One region of the Streptomyces sp. 5K101 genome, then DNA from elsewhere that is predicted to be linked to it. Evidence: riboswitches for the same ligand, from Rfam matches in the RefSeq annotation. Region 1 holds a riboswitch; the other holds the start of a gene.
What was found. Region 1 has a riboswitch for cyclic di-AMP ahead of ACLB9X_RS28920 (transglycosylase family protein). Riboswitches for the same ligand answer to the same signal wherever they lie in the genome.
Positions count from the first base shown of each region.

Region 2: linked by a shared signal. The riboswitch ahead of ACLB9X_RS32040 (M23 family metallopeptidase) and the one ahead of ACLB9X_RS28920 (transglycosylase family protein) in region 1 are both predicted to bind cyclic di-AMP.

Region 1 covers NZ_JBKFFO010000020.1:56,448-63,977, forward strand. The annotation lists gene ACLB9X_RS28890 (glycosyltransferase family 2 protein) at 1-783, shown strand, start outside; gene ACLB9X_RS28895 (GtrA family protein) at 780-1,199, shown strand; gene ACLB9X_RS28900 (SurA N-terminal domain-containing protein) at 1,333-1,983, shown strand; gene ACLB9X_RS28905 (nucleoside triphosphate pyrophosphohydrolase) at 2,003-3,025, shown strand; gene ACLB9X_RS28910 (cytochrome P450 family protein) at 3,022-4,404, shown strand; gene ACLB9X_RS28915 (transglycosylase family protein) at 4,547-5,503, shown strand; cyclic di-AMP (ydaO/yuaA leader) riboswitch at 5,774-5,947, shown strand; gene ACLB9X_RS28920 (transglycosylase family protein) at 5,951-6,625, shown strand; gene eno (phosphopyruvate hydratase) at 6,995-7,530, shown strand, end outside.
Region 2 covers NZ_JBKFFO010000031.1:11,582-19,111, reverse strand. The annotation lists gene ACLB9X_RS32055 (GNAT family N-acetyltransferase) at 1-1,586, opposite strand, end outside; gene ACLB9X_RS32050 (HPr family phosphocarrier protein) at 1,751-2,032, shown strand; gene ACLB9X_RS32045 (GntR family transcriptional regulator) at 2,226-2,903, opposite strand; gene ACLB9X_RS32040 (M23 family metallopeptidase) at 3,158-3,925, opposite strand; cyclic di-AMP (ydaO/yuaA leader) riboswitch at 3,939-4,097, opposite strand; gene ACLB9X_RS32035 (M16 family metallopeptidase) at 4,331-5,719, opposite strand; gene ACLB9X_RS32030 (M16 family metallopeptidase) at 5,716-7,092, opposite strand; gene ACLB9X_RS32025 (DNA topoisomerase (ATP-hydrolyzing) subunit A) at 7,329-7,530, shown strand, end outside.

The sequences.
Region 1 (7,530 bases):
TCCTTCAGCCGCAACTTCGGCAAGGAGGCGGCGATGCTCGCCGGTCTCCAGCATGCCGAGGGCGACGCGGTCGTCATCATGGACGCTGACCTGCAGCACCCGCCGGAGCTGGTCCGGCGCATGCTGCTGCTGCACGAGGAGGGCTTCGACCAGGTCATCGCCAAGCGCACCCGCAAGGGCGACCGGGTCACCCGCACCGTCACCGCGCGCGCCTACTACTGGCTGATCAACCGGCTGGTCGATGTCGAGCTCGTCGACGGCGTGGGCGATTTCCGGCTGCTGTCGCGGCGGACGGTCGACGCGATTCTGGAGCTGACCGAGTACAACCGGTTCTCCAAGGGAATTTTCGCCTGGGTCGGATTCCGTACGACGACTTTCGAGTACGAGAATGCGGTACGCGAGCAGGGCCGCTCCAAATGGAGCTTCGGAAAGCTGCTCAACTACGGGCTGGACGGACTGCTCTCCTTCAACAACAAGCCGCTGCGCGCCGCGATCTACCTGGGAATGCTGCTCCTCGCGGTCGCCATGGCGTACGCGGCGTGGATCGTCGGTGTCGCCCTGGTGAACGGCGTGGACACTCCCGGGTATGTCACCCTGCTCGTGGCGGTCATCGCGCTCGCCGGCGTACAGATGCTGATGCTGGGGGTGGTCGGCGAGTACGTCGGCCGCATCTACTACGAGGTGAAGCGGCGGCCGCACTTCCTGGTGAAGGCGACCAACGCCGGCCTTCCCCGACGGGACGACGAGCGGAACAGGCGCACGGGGGAACTGGTAAGGAAATGACGGTACGGGGCCAGATGGTCAGGTTCGCCCTGGTGGGCGTGGTGAACACCGGGACGTACTACGGCCTGTACCTGGTGCTGCTGACCTGGCTCCCGTACGTGGCGGCGCACGTCGTCGCCTTCCTGCTGAGCATGGTCGGCTCGTTCTTCCTGACCTCGTACTTCACGTACCGCACGCGGCCGACGTGGCGGAAGTTCCTGCTGTTCCCGCTGACCAACGCGGCGAACTTCGTGGTGACGACGAGCGGGGTGTACCTGCTGGTGGACGTGCTCCACTTCGGCAGCCGCTACGCCCCGCTGATCGCGGCGGCCGCGGCGATCCCGATCACGTTCGTGGTCTCCCGCGTCATCATGCTCGGCCCGGACCGCCGCCGCCCCGCGGAGCGCGAGCGGGAGCCGGAGCGGGTCCACACGTAGGCCTCCGTCCCCTCGCATCCCCACTGCCTGGCGAATCGTTTGGCGAATCAGTGGCCCACACCACTCCGACTGCCTACCATCGATCATCGCAAGGACTTTGTGCACCGCCGCACAATCCCCAGGGGAGGCCCCTTTGCACCGCCGTCGTCGCACCGCGCTCGTCGTCTCCGCCGCGATCATCGCCGCGGCGCCCCTCCTCGCCGCCTGCGGCAACGAGGCGCACCCCGGTGCCGCCGCCGTCGTCGGCGGGGAGCGGATCGAGGTGTCCACCGTCCAGGCCAAGGTCAAGGACGTGCGCGACGCGCAGCAGGCGTCGCCGCAGGCCGCCCAGCTGATCAAGGACACCGGGCAGCTCGGGCGGGCCAAGCTCTACGACCTCATCGTGGACAGGATCGTGGAGAAGGCCGCCGCCGACGCCGGGGTGAAGGTCAGCCGCAAGGAGATCCAGGAGTCGCGGGAGGCGCTCTCGGAGCAGTCCGGCGGGCAGGAGCAGCTGGCCGCCATGTACCTGCAGCAGCGCGGGGTCGCACCCGGCCAGCTCGACGAGGTCGTGCGCCGGGACGTCCTCGTGAACAAGCTCGCCGCCGCGCTCGGCGTGACGAACAGCCCCCAGGGCCAGCAGCGCATGAACGAGGCGTTCACCGCCGCCGCCAAGTCCCTGAAGATCGACGTGAACCCGCGCTACGGCGCCTGGGACGACACCAAGCTGGAGCTCGGCACCTACAAGGCGCCGTGGATCACGCAGGTGTCCCGGGAGGCGGAGGCCGTCGAGGCAGGCGCGTGAGCCGAGGTAGGTTCGACGGGTGACCGAAGAAGCATCCGTCGACCCCGGCCGTATCGTCCTGCTGACCGCCAGCCACCGCGTGGCGCCCGGACTGCTGTCCTGGCCGGCCTGGCAGACGCTGCACGCCGCCGACCAGGTCCTGTGCGCCGACGCCGGCCACCCGCAGCTGCCGTACCTGCGCGAGGCCGGCGTCGCCGTCGAGCTGGCCGCGCCGAGCGCCCAGGAGCTCGTCGACGCCTGCGCCGGGGGTAGCTTCCAGGCCGAAGGCTCTGGGGGAGGGCGCACCGTGGTCGTCCTCGCCTCCGGCGAGGGCGACCGGGCGCTGACCGACGGACTGGCCCGCCTCGGCGGCTCCGGCCAGGTCCGGATGCCGGACCTGGAGCTGCTGCCCGGCTCGTACGACCTGCCCGGCGCGCGGCTGCTCGACCTCGTCGAGGTCATGGACCGCATCCGTCGCGCCTGCCCGTGGTCCTCGCAGCAGACGCACAAGGGCCTCGCCAAGTACGGCATCGAGGAGGCGTACGAGCTCGTCGAGGCCATCGAGGACGGCGACCGGGACGAGCTGCGCGAAGAGCTCGGCGATGTGCTCCTCCAGGTCGTCTTCCACGCGCGGATCGCGCAGGAGCACGAGGAGGAGCCGTTCTCGATCGACGACGTCGCGGCCACGATCGTCGAGAAGCTGATCCACCGGCATCCGCACGTCTTCGGCGACGAGACCGCCGAGACGCCGGAGGAGGTCAAGGAGCACTGGCTGCGCACCAAGGCGATCGAGAAGCAGCGTGCGTCGGTGACCGACGGTGTCCCGCTCGGCCAGCCCGGCCTCGCGCTCGCGGCCAAGCTCGCCTCCCGGGTGCGCACGGCCGGCCTGGACGCGCCGCCGCCGGCCGGTGAGGGCATCGGATACGAACTGCTCGCGCTCGCCGTGCGCGCCGAGGCGGACGGCGTCGACCCGGAGGCGGCCCTGCGCGCTGCGGCCCGCGCCTACCGCGACGCGATCCGCGCGGCGGAGGGGCACGGCGGCCCGGATACCGTCGAGGTGTGAACGCCCCGAACGACCCGAGCACCCCGCAGGAACCCGGCACCCCGCAGGGCCGCACCGCCGCGCAGGACGCCGGCAGCCCGCAGGGCCGCACCGCCGCGGAGGACCCCGGCGCCGCCCCGAGCGGCCCGACCACCCCGCCCGAGCTCTTCACCTGGGAGTTCGCCACCGACCCGTACCCCGCCTACGCGTGGCTGCGCGAGCACTCTCCCGTGCACCGCACGGCGCTGCCCTCCGGGGTGGAGGCGTGGCTGGTGACCCGGTACGCGGACGCGAAGCAGGCGCTCGCGGACCAGCGGCTGTCCAAGAATCCGGCGCACCACGACGAGCCCGCGCACGCCAAGGGCAAGACCGGTATCCCCGGTGAGCGCAAGGCCGAGCTGATGACGCATCTGCTCAACATCGACCCGCCGGACCACACCCGGCTGCGCCGCCTCGTCTCCAAGGCGTTCACACCGCGCCGGGTCGCGGAGTTCGCCCCGCGGGTGCAGGAGCTGACGGACCGGCTCATCGACGACATCGTGGAAAAACAGCACAGCGCCGCGAAGGGTGAGGCGGACCTCATCCACGAGTTCGCGTTCCCCCTCCCCATCTACGCCATCTGCGACATGCTCGGCGTTCCCCGCGAGGACCAGGACGACTTCCGCGACTGGGCCGGCATGATGATCCGACACGGAGGCGGCCCGCGCGGCGGAGTGGCCCGTTCCGTGAAGAAGATGCGCGGCTATCTCGCCGAGCTGATCCACCGCAAGCGCGAGCAGCCGGGAGAGGACCTCATCTCCGGGCTCATCAAGGCGTCGGACCACGGGGAGCACCTGACCGAGAACGAGGCCGCCGCGATGGCGTTCATCCTTCTCTTCGCGGGCTTCGAGACGACGGTCAACCTCATCGGCAACGGCGTGTACGCCCTGCTGCGCAACCCCGCGCAGCGCGAGCGCCTGCAGACCTCGCTCGCCGCCGGCGAGAGCGCGCTGCTGGAGACCGGCGTGGAGGAACTCCTGCGCTACGACGGCCCCGTGGAGCTCGCGACCTGGCGGTTCGCCACCGAGGCGCTGGAGATCGGCGGGCAGCGGATCGCCGCCGGCGACCCCGTGCTCGTCGTGCTCGCGGCCGCCGACCGCGACCCGGAGCGGTTCACCGAGCCCGACACCCTCGACCTGTCCCGGCGCGACAACCAGCACCTGGGATACGGGCACGGCATCCACTACTGCCTCGGCGCCCCGCTCGCCCGGCTCGAAGGGCAGACGGCGATCGCGACCCTGCTCAGGAGGATGCCGGACTTGCGTCTTGCGGGCGATCCGGCCGATTTGCGGTGGCGTGGGGGACTCATCATGCGCGGATTGCGCACTCTGCCCGTTGAGTTCACCCTCACCAAGAGCTGACGCAACGTCAATTCTGTGACTTTTACGTGATCTGCGCTGCATCGACTTGTGACTCACGTTCGATTGCGGCTACGTTCACCGTCGACTCGGCAGGCATCAGCAGGCCGCACAGTCCCCAGTAGTCACGCGAAAGGCACACCGCATGCGCTCCGGGAACGGACGTCACCGCCGCCCCCGTCAGGCTCCGGCCATCGTCGTCGCGGCAGGGGTGACCGGATCCGCCATCGCGATCCCCCTGCTCGGCGCGGGCTCCGCCTCCGCGGCCGACGCGGCCACCTGGGACCGCGTCGCCGAATGCGAGAGCGGCGGCATGTGGAGCGCCGACCTCGGCAACGGCTTCTACGGCGGGCTGCAGCTCTCGCAGCAGACGTGGGAGGAGTTCGGCGGCACGGCGTACGCGCCGAGCGCCGACCTGGCGAGCCGTTCGCAGCAGATCGCGGTCGCGGAGAAGGTGCTGGACGCGCAGGGGCCGGACGCCTGGCAGGCGTGCGCCCCGATCGCGGGCCTGACCAACGACGACGCCTCGACCGGCGTCGACCCCGGTGACCTCCTGCCCCTGCCGGACGCGAGCCCGGGGGCGGGTGCCGTCACCGTCCCCGGCATGACGCCCGAAGCCACCCCTGACGCGAGCGCGCCGGCCGGCTCCGGTGACACGGCCGCCGAGGCCCCGGCCGAGCCGGACGCCTCGCAGGACCCCGCCGCCCCGGACGCGTCCACGGCGCCCACGCCCGCGGACGGCGACGTGTCGCCGTCGGCCGGTTCGGACGGCGTCGAGGCGACCGACCCCACGACCGGCACCGGCAGGCACCGCGGCGAGCCCGCCCCCGACGACGCCGAAACGGGCATCACGGATAAAGAGCGCGAAAGCGGTCGTCATGCCTCGCGAGGTGACGCGTCGGCACGTGACGGGGCAACAGAGGGCGTGGCCGACGGTACGTACACCGTCCAGCCGGGAGACAGTCTGTGGGCCATCGCCGACGAGCGCGAGGTGCCCGGCGGGTGGAGCGCCCTCTATGAGGCGAACGAGGCGAACGTGGGTGCCGACCCCGACCTTATCCTCCCCGGTCAGAGCCTCGATCTCGGCGTGAACAGCCAATAGTTCGGGCGGCAATTCGCCGACATTTGTCCGATCTGCGCAAGTGAGACAAGGGTCTCTTTGCTGCAACTGGCGAGCGGCATCCAGCAAATTCGCCCAAGCCGTGCCCGACCTGCGCAAACGCCTCCCAAGTGAAGGGCGGTTCGGGCGATTTCTCCCCGATGTTCGTCTTTGAACATCGGGGAGCGGTGTGTTTACGGTCTGAACCGCTCGCCATCGCGGGCACCGTCGACCGTCACGCCGAATCCTGCCGTCGGTCGGGGGGAACAGTCGTCGCTCAGTGCGCCGAAGGCAGGAGCGGGGGACCCAAGGTAGGTGCCGGTCCCGGCCGTCGAGCACGACGGCCGTGAACGGCTTGGGGTGGAGCCGCGCGCAACGACGCGCGGCCGGGCAACTCTTCCGGCCCGAACCCGACAGCTCACCTCGCAGGCGTCGGTGAGGAGAAGCTCCATGCTGCGTTCCGGCAAGGCCACGCACCGCCGCTCGACCGTTGTCCGTCGGACGGTTCGTCTCGCCACGCTCGCCGGCGTCGCCGGTGCCGCCATCGCGGCCCCGATGCTCGGCGCCACTGCGGCGTCCGCCGCCACCGCCTCCGAGTGGGACGCGGTCGCCCAGTGCGAGTCCGGTGGCAACTGGTCCATCAACACCGGCAACGGCTACTACGGCGGCCTGCAGTTCTCCGCCTCCACCTGGGCGGCCTACGGCGGCACCGCCTACGCCCCGTCCGCCGACCAGGCCTCCAAGTCCCAGCAGATCGCGATAGCCGAGAAGGTCCTCGCCGGCCAGGGCAAGGGCGCCTGGCCGAGCTGTGGCGTGGGCCTCTCCAGCACCCCCTACAACGGTGGCTCCGCCGAGCCGGCGCAGCCCGCCGCCGAGCCGGCCGAGAAGCGCGCCGAGGCCCCGACCACCCGCTCCGAGCGCGCCGAGGCCCCCGCGCCGCAGAAGACCGCGGCGACCTTCAAGAAGGGTGAGGGCGAGTACAAGGTCAAGCCCGGGGACACCCTGGGCAAGATCGCCGAGGCCGAGAAGGTCAAGGGCGGCTGGAAGAAGCTGTTCGACCTCAACAAGGACATCATCGAGGACGCCGATGTCATCCACCCGGGCCAGCAGCTCCACCTGAGCTGACCCGCCCGCCGTCCGCGGGCCCGCGCACCGTCCGGGCCCGTACCGTCCGCCGCCTCAGCGCTGACGGGTTCCGAGCACCCCGGTCCGGCGCTGCTTCCCCCGTAAGCGCCGGGCCGGGGTTCGGTCGTGAAGGGCTCGCGAAGGGCCCCTCAGGGTCTTGCCAAGGGCTCCGCACAGCCCTGCCGAGGTGCCGCGCAGCGCCTTACCTACGGGTAGCTTGGGGGTCTTTTGTCCGGCACGCCCAGCGTTCATGCCCTTTTTCGTCCCACGGGGCGGGCATCGGCCGGCCTTTGCCCCCGAGACGGTTAGGCTCTTGTCGCAAGGCCAAGCAGACCTCTGCACATATCTCGCGTCACATCCCAGAAGGAGATGCTCGTGCCGTCCATCGACGTCGTCGTAGCCCGGGAAATCCTGGACTCCCGAGGCAACCCCACGGTCGAGGTCGAGGTTGGCCTCGACGACGGCAGCACGGGTCGTGCTGCTGTTCCGTCCGGCGCCTCCACCGGTGCGTTCGAGGCCATTGAGCTCCGCGACGGTGACCAGAACCGCTACCAGGGCAAGGGCGTCGAGAAGGCCGTCCTCGCCGTCATCGAGCAGATCGGCCCGGAGCTCGTCGGCTACGACGCCACCGAGCAGCGCCTGATCGACCAGGCGATGTTCGACCTGGACGCCACCGACAACAAGGCGTCGCTCGGCGCCAACGCCATCCTCGGCGTCTCCCTCGCCGTCGCGCACGCCGCCTCCGAGGCGTCCGACCTGCCGCTCTTCCGCTACCTGGGCGGCCCGAACGCGCACCTGCTGCCCGTTCCGATGATGAACATCCTGAACGGCGGCTCGCACGCCGACTCCAACGTGGACATCCAGGAGTTCATGATCGCGCCGATCGGTGCGGAGTCCTTCTCCGA
Region 2 (7,530 bases), on a different contig from region 1:
AGCCCCTCGGTGAGGCAGGCGTCGTACGCGAGGAGCCCAAGGGACTCAGAGTTGCCGAGGATCGCGACTCTCGGACCGGCCGGCAGCGGCTGGCCCGCCAGCAGCAGCCCCGCGTCGATCAGCTCGGTCACGGTGTCGACGCGGATCACGCCGGCCTGGCGCATCAGCGCGCCGACCGTCGCGTCCGGCATGCGCGTCGCGGGCACCGCGTGCCCGGGCGGCGCACTGCCGCTGTGCCGCGCGCCCTTGACGACGACGACGGGTTTGACCGCCGCCGTGCGCCGGGCGAGCCGGGTGAACTTGCGCGGGTTGCCGATGGACTCGAGGTAGAGCAGGGCGACGTCCGTGCCCGGGTCCTCGTACCAGTACTGGAGGAAGTCGTTGCCCGAGACGTCCGCGCGGTTGCCGGACGAGATGAACGACGACAGCCCCGCGCCGCGCCGGTGCAGACCCGCGAGCAGCGCGATGCCGATCGCCCCGGACTGGGTGAACAGACCGATGCGCCCGGGCGCGGGGGACTCGGGGGCGAGGGAGGCGTTGAGCCGGACGGTGTCCGCGGTGTTGATGATGCCGAAGGCGTTCGGCCCGATGATCCGCATGCCGTACGAGCGGGCCTGGCGCACCAGCTCGCGCTGGCGCTCCCGGCCCGCCGCGCCGCTCTCGGCGTATCCGGCGCTCAGGACCACGAGACCTTGGACGCCGTGCTCGCCGCAGTCGGCGACCACCTCGGTCACCCGCTCGGCGGGGACGGCGACGATCGCGAGGTCGACGGGCTCGCCGATGTCGCCGACCGAGCGGACGGCCGGAACGCCCTCCGCCTCGGTACGGCCTTCGGGGAAGGCGCTGTTCACCGCGTACACCCGCCCGGTGAAGCCGGCGCCCAGGAGGTTGCGCAGGGTGGTGCGGCCGACGCCGCCGGGCCGACGGCCCACGCCGATCACCGCGATCGAGCCCGGCGCGAGGAGACGCTGCACGGAACGGGCCTCGGCCCGCTGCTCGCGGCCGCGCTGCACGGCGAGGGACTCCTCGGTCGGTTCGAGGTCGAGGGTGAGGTGGACCGAGCCGTCCTCGAAGCTGCGCTTCTGGGTGTACCCGGCGTCCCGGAACACCTTGATCATCTTGTTGTTGGCGGGCAGGACCTCGGCCGCGAACCGCCGGATGCCGCGCTCCCGCGCGACGGCGGCGATGTGTTCCAGCAGGGCGGAGGCAATTCCGCGCCCCTGGTGGGCGTCCTGGACGAGGAACGCGACCTCGGCCTCGTCGGCGGGGGCGCCGGCCGGGCGGCCCTGTGCGTCGATCCGGTCGTAGCGGACGGTCGCGACGAACTCGCCGCCGACCGTCATCGCGAGCCCCACCCGGTCCACGTAGTCGTGGTGGGTGAAACGATGGACGTCCTTGTCGGACAGGCGCGGGTAGGGCGCGAAGAAGCGGTAGTACTTCGACTCGTCGGAGACCTGCTCGTAGAAGCTGACGAGCCGGTCGGCGTCCTCGGTGGTGATGGGCCTGATGCGCGCGGTGCCGCCGTCGCGCAGCACCACGTCTGCCTCCCAGTGATCGGGGTAAGCGTGCTCCGACGAGGTCTGCATGGGCCAAGCGTACGGCCCAGTCACGGGTCGCGTGGGTGGTTGTGGACGGGCACGCTGAGAGGGCTCGGCGGCGGTCGTGACCACCATCCGGACGCCGAAGGGAGCACGCCGGAGCGCATGAGAGACTGGTCTAGACAACCCGTTGAGACTTGAAGGGCAACACCATGGCTGAGCGTCGCGTCAATGTCGGCTGGGCCGAGGGCCTGCACGCCCGCCCCGCTTCCATCTTCGTTCGTGCCGCGACGGCCTCCGGCGTCCCGGTGACGATCGCCAAGGCCGACGGCAACCCCGTCAACGCCGCGTCCATGCTGGCCGTGCTGGGCCTCGGTGCACAGGGCGGCGAGGAGATCGTGCTGGCCTCCGACGCGGACGGCGCCGACGTCGCGCTGGACCGCCTGGCCAAGCTCGTGACCGAGGGTCTCGACGAGCTGCCCGAGACAGTCTGACGCTCGACCGCCTGCCGGTGCTCCGGCCCGTACGGGGAAGCACCGGAGAACCACGGCGAAGCCGCGGCGTTCCACGACGGAACCCGCGGCTTTTCCATTCACACCTTCGCCCGATTATTCGGGCGAGCCGAAAACAGGGTCGGCTTCGGACAGGCCTTTCGAATAAGCCCCGCTCTTGTATACGGCTCGATTGTTAATTGCGGACGCTCGCAATGTTTACGGAATGTTGCGAAGTCCTCACCCGGTCCGAGCGTCGCAGCCGGTGCGCGGCCGCCGCCCTTTCCCCGTGGAGGGCCGTGAGCGCCCGGGCCCTTTCCACGTCCCCGCGCGCCACCGCGTCCACGATCGCGCCGTGCTCGGCCCAGCACTCGGCGGGCACGGCGGGCTGGTCGACGGCGTACATCCAGGCGATCTTGTGGCGCAGCTGGGTCAGCAGGGCCGTCAGCCCCGGGCTGCCACAGGCCTGCGCGAGCGTCTCGTGGAACCAGGCGCCCAGGGAGCGCAGGTCCTCGCCCTGACCGCGGCGCGCTCTCTCCTGACCGAGCCTCACCAGCCCGCGCAGCACCTTGAGATGGGCCTCGGTGCGTCGCTGGGCGGCACGGGCGGCGCCGAGCGGCTCCAGCAGCATGCGGATCTCCAGCAGGTCGGCCGCCTCCTGCTCGGTGGGCTCGGCGACATGCGCCCCGGCGTGGCGACGGGTGACGACGAAGCCCTCCGACTCCAAGGTCCGCAGCGCCTCGCGGACCGGGACGCGGGAGACCCCGTAGCGGCGCGCGAGGTTCTCCTCGGTGAGCCGGCTGCCCCGCTCGAATACACCGGAGACGATGTCGTCGCGGATCGCCGTGCATACAGAGTGCGCGGGAATGCGCATGTCCGAACCTCCGCCTTGATCCGCGCGAAACGCAGCCGATTGACTCGTGTCCGGTGACTCTATTCCAGTCCACGGGATTTTCCGATGGCCGACCGGAATTCATGGTTGTCTTTTGGCCGGAAACGACGTCATGCGATCGCCGGGTCGGGGGTAGGACTCTCGGCTCTGCGGCACGGACCCTCTCCGGCCGGGCGGTGCCGTGGACGCGCGGAGGCCCTCGGCGTGTGCCGGGGGCCTCCGCGGGGACGGTGAGGTCAGACGCTCACGCCGCGGGCGCGCAGGTATGCGACCGGGTTGATGTCGGAGCCGTAGTCCGGCGAGGTCCGGGCCTCGAAGTGGAGGTGCGGGCCGGTCGAGTTGCCGGTCGAGCCGGAGAGGCCGATCTGCTGGCCGGGCATCACGCGCTGGCCCACCGAGACGCTGATCGACGACAGGTGGCCGTACTGGGTGTACGTGCCGTCGTTCATGCGCAGCACGATGTTGTTGCCGTACGCGCCGCCCCAGCCCGCCTCGACGACGGTGCCGGCGCCCACGGCCACGACCGACGTGCCGAACGCGGCACGGAAGTCGACGCCGGAGTGGCTGCCGGAGGACCACAGGGATCCACCGGCCTGGTAACCGGTGGTCACGAACGAGCCGGCGACGGGCAGCTGGAAGGAGTTCAGGCGGCGGCGCTCGGCCTCACGGGCGGCGCGCTCCTTGGCCTCACGGGCCTCCTTCGCACGCGCCTCGGCCTTGCGCTTCGCCTCGGCCTTCGCCCGGGCCTCGGCGGCCGCCTCGGCGGCCTCCTGCTTCTGGGCGGCGGCCTGGTCGGCGATCTCGTCGGCGAGGGACCCCATGGAGACGATCTGGGTGAGGCCGGTGTCCTCGACGGAGGGCTCGGCGTCGGCGGCGAACGCCGGGGAGGCGAGGCTTCCGATGACGCCGGTGGTGGCCAGAGTCGCGACGCCGGCGATGTTCCGGCTCCTGCGCGTCAGACGGCTCGGGGCACGGTGCTTCCCGGTGGCACGGGTGAACGCCATGAAAAGGCTGGTCCTTTCCTTCCTTCTCGCCTACCGGGTTAGCTGACGGGTTCGGAGCAGGAAGGTCTCCTACGGGCCCCTCCGCGCGGGCGGAGGCGTCCGATTCACCCCAGGGGACTGGGTCCCCGGCTCCCCCGGCTCGCGCCTGTAGGGGACTCGGCGATGACTGTCCGATGCCGCGGGTGCGACGTGATCCAGGCGGACAGCCGGACCGACGCTAGGCAGGTCATCTGCCAATCACCAAACGGACAGCCGGTTTTGTAGCGCATGCCACAGGGCAGACAGGCCGTCTCTCCAACAAACCGGACATAGCGCGGAACCCCGGCAAACTCCATGAAGCCGGGGTTCCGTTGGGGACGCATCCCACCCGTTGTGCGCGCTCTGACTTGATGTGCGGCTTTCGAATCAGCCCGTGACGACCGTCACTTCACCGATGCCGAGCGCCCTGACCGGCGCCTCGATCTGCGCCGCGTCGCCGACCAGCACCGTGACCAGACGGTCCACGGGGAACGCGCTGACGACCGCGGCGGTCGCCTCCACCGTGCCTGTCGCGGCCAGGCGGGCGTACAACTGCGCCTGGTAGTCGTCCGGGAGGTGCTGCTCGACCTGGTCGGCGAGCGTGGCCGCGACCGACGCCGCGGTCTCGTACTTCAGAGGGGCCACGCCGACCAGGTTCTGCACGGCCACGTCGCGCTCGGCGTCGGTGAGCCCTTCCGCCGCCAGCGTGCGCAGCACCGTCCACAGGTCCTCCAGCGCGGGACCGGTGTTCGGCGTGTCCACGGAGCCGCTGATGGCCAGCATCGAGGCGCCCGAGCCGTCCGGGGCGGACAGCAGGACCTGGCCGAAGGCCCGTACGCCGTAGGTGTAGCCCTTCTCCTCGCGCAGGACGCGGTCGAGCCGGGAGGTCAGCGTGCCGCCCAGGCAGTAGGTGCCGAGCACCTGGGCGGGCCAGACGCTGTCGTGGCGGTCGGGGCCGGTACGGCCGATGAGCAGCTGCGTCTGCACGGCACCGGGGCGGTCGACGATGAACACCCGGCCGGTGTCGTCGGCCGTGATCGCCGGCACGGGGCGGGTGGCCGTCTTGTCGCCCGTCCAGGCACCGAGGGTGTCGGCAAGGACGGCGTCCACGTCGATCCCGGTGAGGTCGCCGACGATCACGACGGTCGACGTGGACGGCCGGACGTGCGCCTCGTAGAAGGCCCGGACGGCCGCGGAGTCGATCCTCGCCACCGTCTCCTCGGTGCCCTGACGCGGGCGGGACACCCGCAGGGCCGACGGGAATAGCTCCTTGGAGAGCTGCTTGGCCGCGCGGCGGGCGGGGTTGGCCGTCTCGTGCGGGATCTCGTCGAGGCGGTTGCGGACCAGCCGGTCGACCTCGCCCGCGGCGAAGGCGGGGGCGCGCAGGGCGTCGGCGAGCAGGCCGAGGCCCTTGGGCAGCCGGGAGGCGGGGATCTCCAGGGAGACGCGGACACCGGGGTGGTCGGCGAGCGAGTCGAGCGTGGCGCCGCAGCGCTCCAGCTCGGCGGCGAACTCCTCGGCACTGTGCTTGTCGGTGCCCTCCGACAGGGCGCGGGCCATGATCGTGGCGACGCCGTCGAAACCCTCGGGCTCCGCCTCCAGGGGCGCGCCGAGGAGGATCTCGACGGCGACGACCTTCTGGCCGGGGCGGTCGCAGCGAAGCACGGTCAGCCCGTTGTCCAGGGTGCCGCGCTCGGGGGCCGGGAAGGCCCAGGGCCGGGCGGTGCCGGGCGTGGGCTGCGGGTGAAAGTCCATGGTCACGGCAGCGTCGCTCACTGGTCCGCCCCCTTGTGCTCGTCGTTCTCGTCGGACGCCGCGGCCTCGTCGCTCACGTCGCTGTCGTCGGCGGAGATGGGCTCGTAGACCAGGACGGCCCTGTTGCGCGGGTGCAGCCTGGCCTTGGCGACCGCCTGCACCTCCTCGGCGGTCACGGCGAGGACGCGCTGCACGGCGGTCAGCGCCAGCTGCGGGTCGCCGAACAGGACGGCGTAACGGCACAGTTCGTCGGCGCGGCCGGCAACGGTGCCGAGCCGGTCGAGCCATTCACGCTCCAGCTGAGCCTGCGCGCGCTCCATCTCCTCGGGCGTCGGGCCCTCGGCCGCGAACCGCGCGAGCTCCTCGTCGACGGCCGCCTCGATCTTCGGGACCTCGACGCCGCCCGACGTCTTCACGTCCAGCCAGCCGAGCGACGGGGCACCGGCCAGGCGCAGCAGCCCGAATCCGGCGGCGACGGCCGTCTGATCGCGGCGCACCAGGCGGTTGTGCAGTCGTGAGGACTCGCCGCCGCCGAGGACGGTGAGCGCCAGGTCGGCCGCGTCGCACTCGCGGGTGCCGTCGTGCGGGAGGCGGTAGGCGGCCATCAGGGCGCGGGCGGGCACCTCCTCGACGATCTCCTCGCGCAGCTGCTCCCCGATGACGTCGGGCAGGGATCCGTCGCGCGGCGGCTGCTTGCCGTCGTGGGACGGGATGGAGCCGAAGTACTTCTCGATCCAGGCGAGCGTCTGCTGGGGATCGATGTCGCCGACGACCGACAGCACCGCGTTGTTCGGTGCGTAGTAGGTGCGGAAGAAGGCGCGGGCGTCCTCGAGGGTCGCCGCGTCGAGATCGGCCATCGAGCCGATCGGCGTGTGGTGGTACGGGTGGCCCTCGGGGTAGGCGAGGGCGGTCAGCCTCTCGAACGCCGTGCCGTACGGCACGTTGTCGTAGCGCTGGCGGCGCTCGTTCTTGACGACGTCGCGCTGGTTCTCCATGGACTCGTCGTCGAGCGCGGCGAGCAGCGAGCCCATGCGGTCGGCCTCCAGCCAGAGCGCCAGCTCCAGCTGGTGGGCGGGCATGGTCTCGAAGTAGTTGGTCCGCTCGAAGCTGGTCGTGCCGTTCAGCGAGCCGCCGGCGCCCTGGACGAGCTCGAAGTGGCCGTTCCCCTTCACCTGGGCCGAGCCCTGGAACATGAGGTGCTCGAAGAGGTGGGCGAGTCCTGTACGGCCCTTGACCTCGTGGCGGGAGCCGACGTCGTACCAGAGGCAGACCGCGGCGACCGGGGTCAGATGGTCCTCCGAGAGCACGACGCGCAGGCCGTTGGCCAGGCGGTGCTCGGTCGCTGTCAGGCCGCCGGAGTCGGCCTGAGCTGTGGCCGTGTGACCCATGGGCATGTACGTCCCTTCGATCGCGATGCTGGATGTGCTGCCAGACCTGCCACTGTATGCAAGCGTGCTGACACCTGGCGAAGTTCCAGGCCGCCGGTCGGCGTTGTTCCCCCGCTCGTGGCGGACGTGGCTGCGGGGCCGCCGCGGGCCCTGTGCCCGGGTCGCGGTCCGCGTTGTCAGTGGAACGGTCCACAATGGTCGGCGTCAGATCCATCCTGGTACGTGAAGGAGCAGCAGCCGCGATGGCCCGCCGCAGCACGAAGACCCCACCGCCGGACGATTTCGAGGAGAGGATCCTCGACATCGACGTCGTGGACGAAATGCAGGGCTCCTTCCTCGAGTACGCGTACTCGGTGATCTACTCCCGCGCCCTGCCCGACGCCCGCGACGGCATGAAGCCGGTGCACCGCCGCATCGTGTACCAGATGAACGAGATGGGCCTGC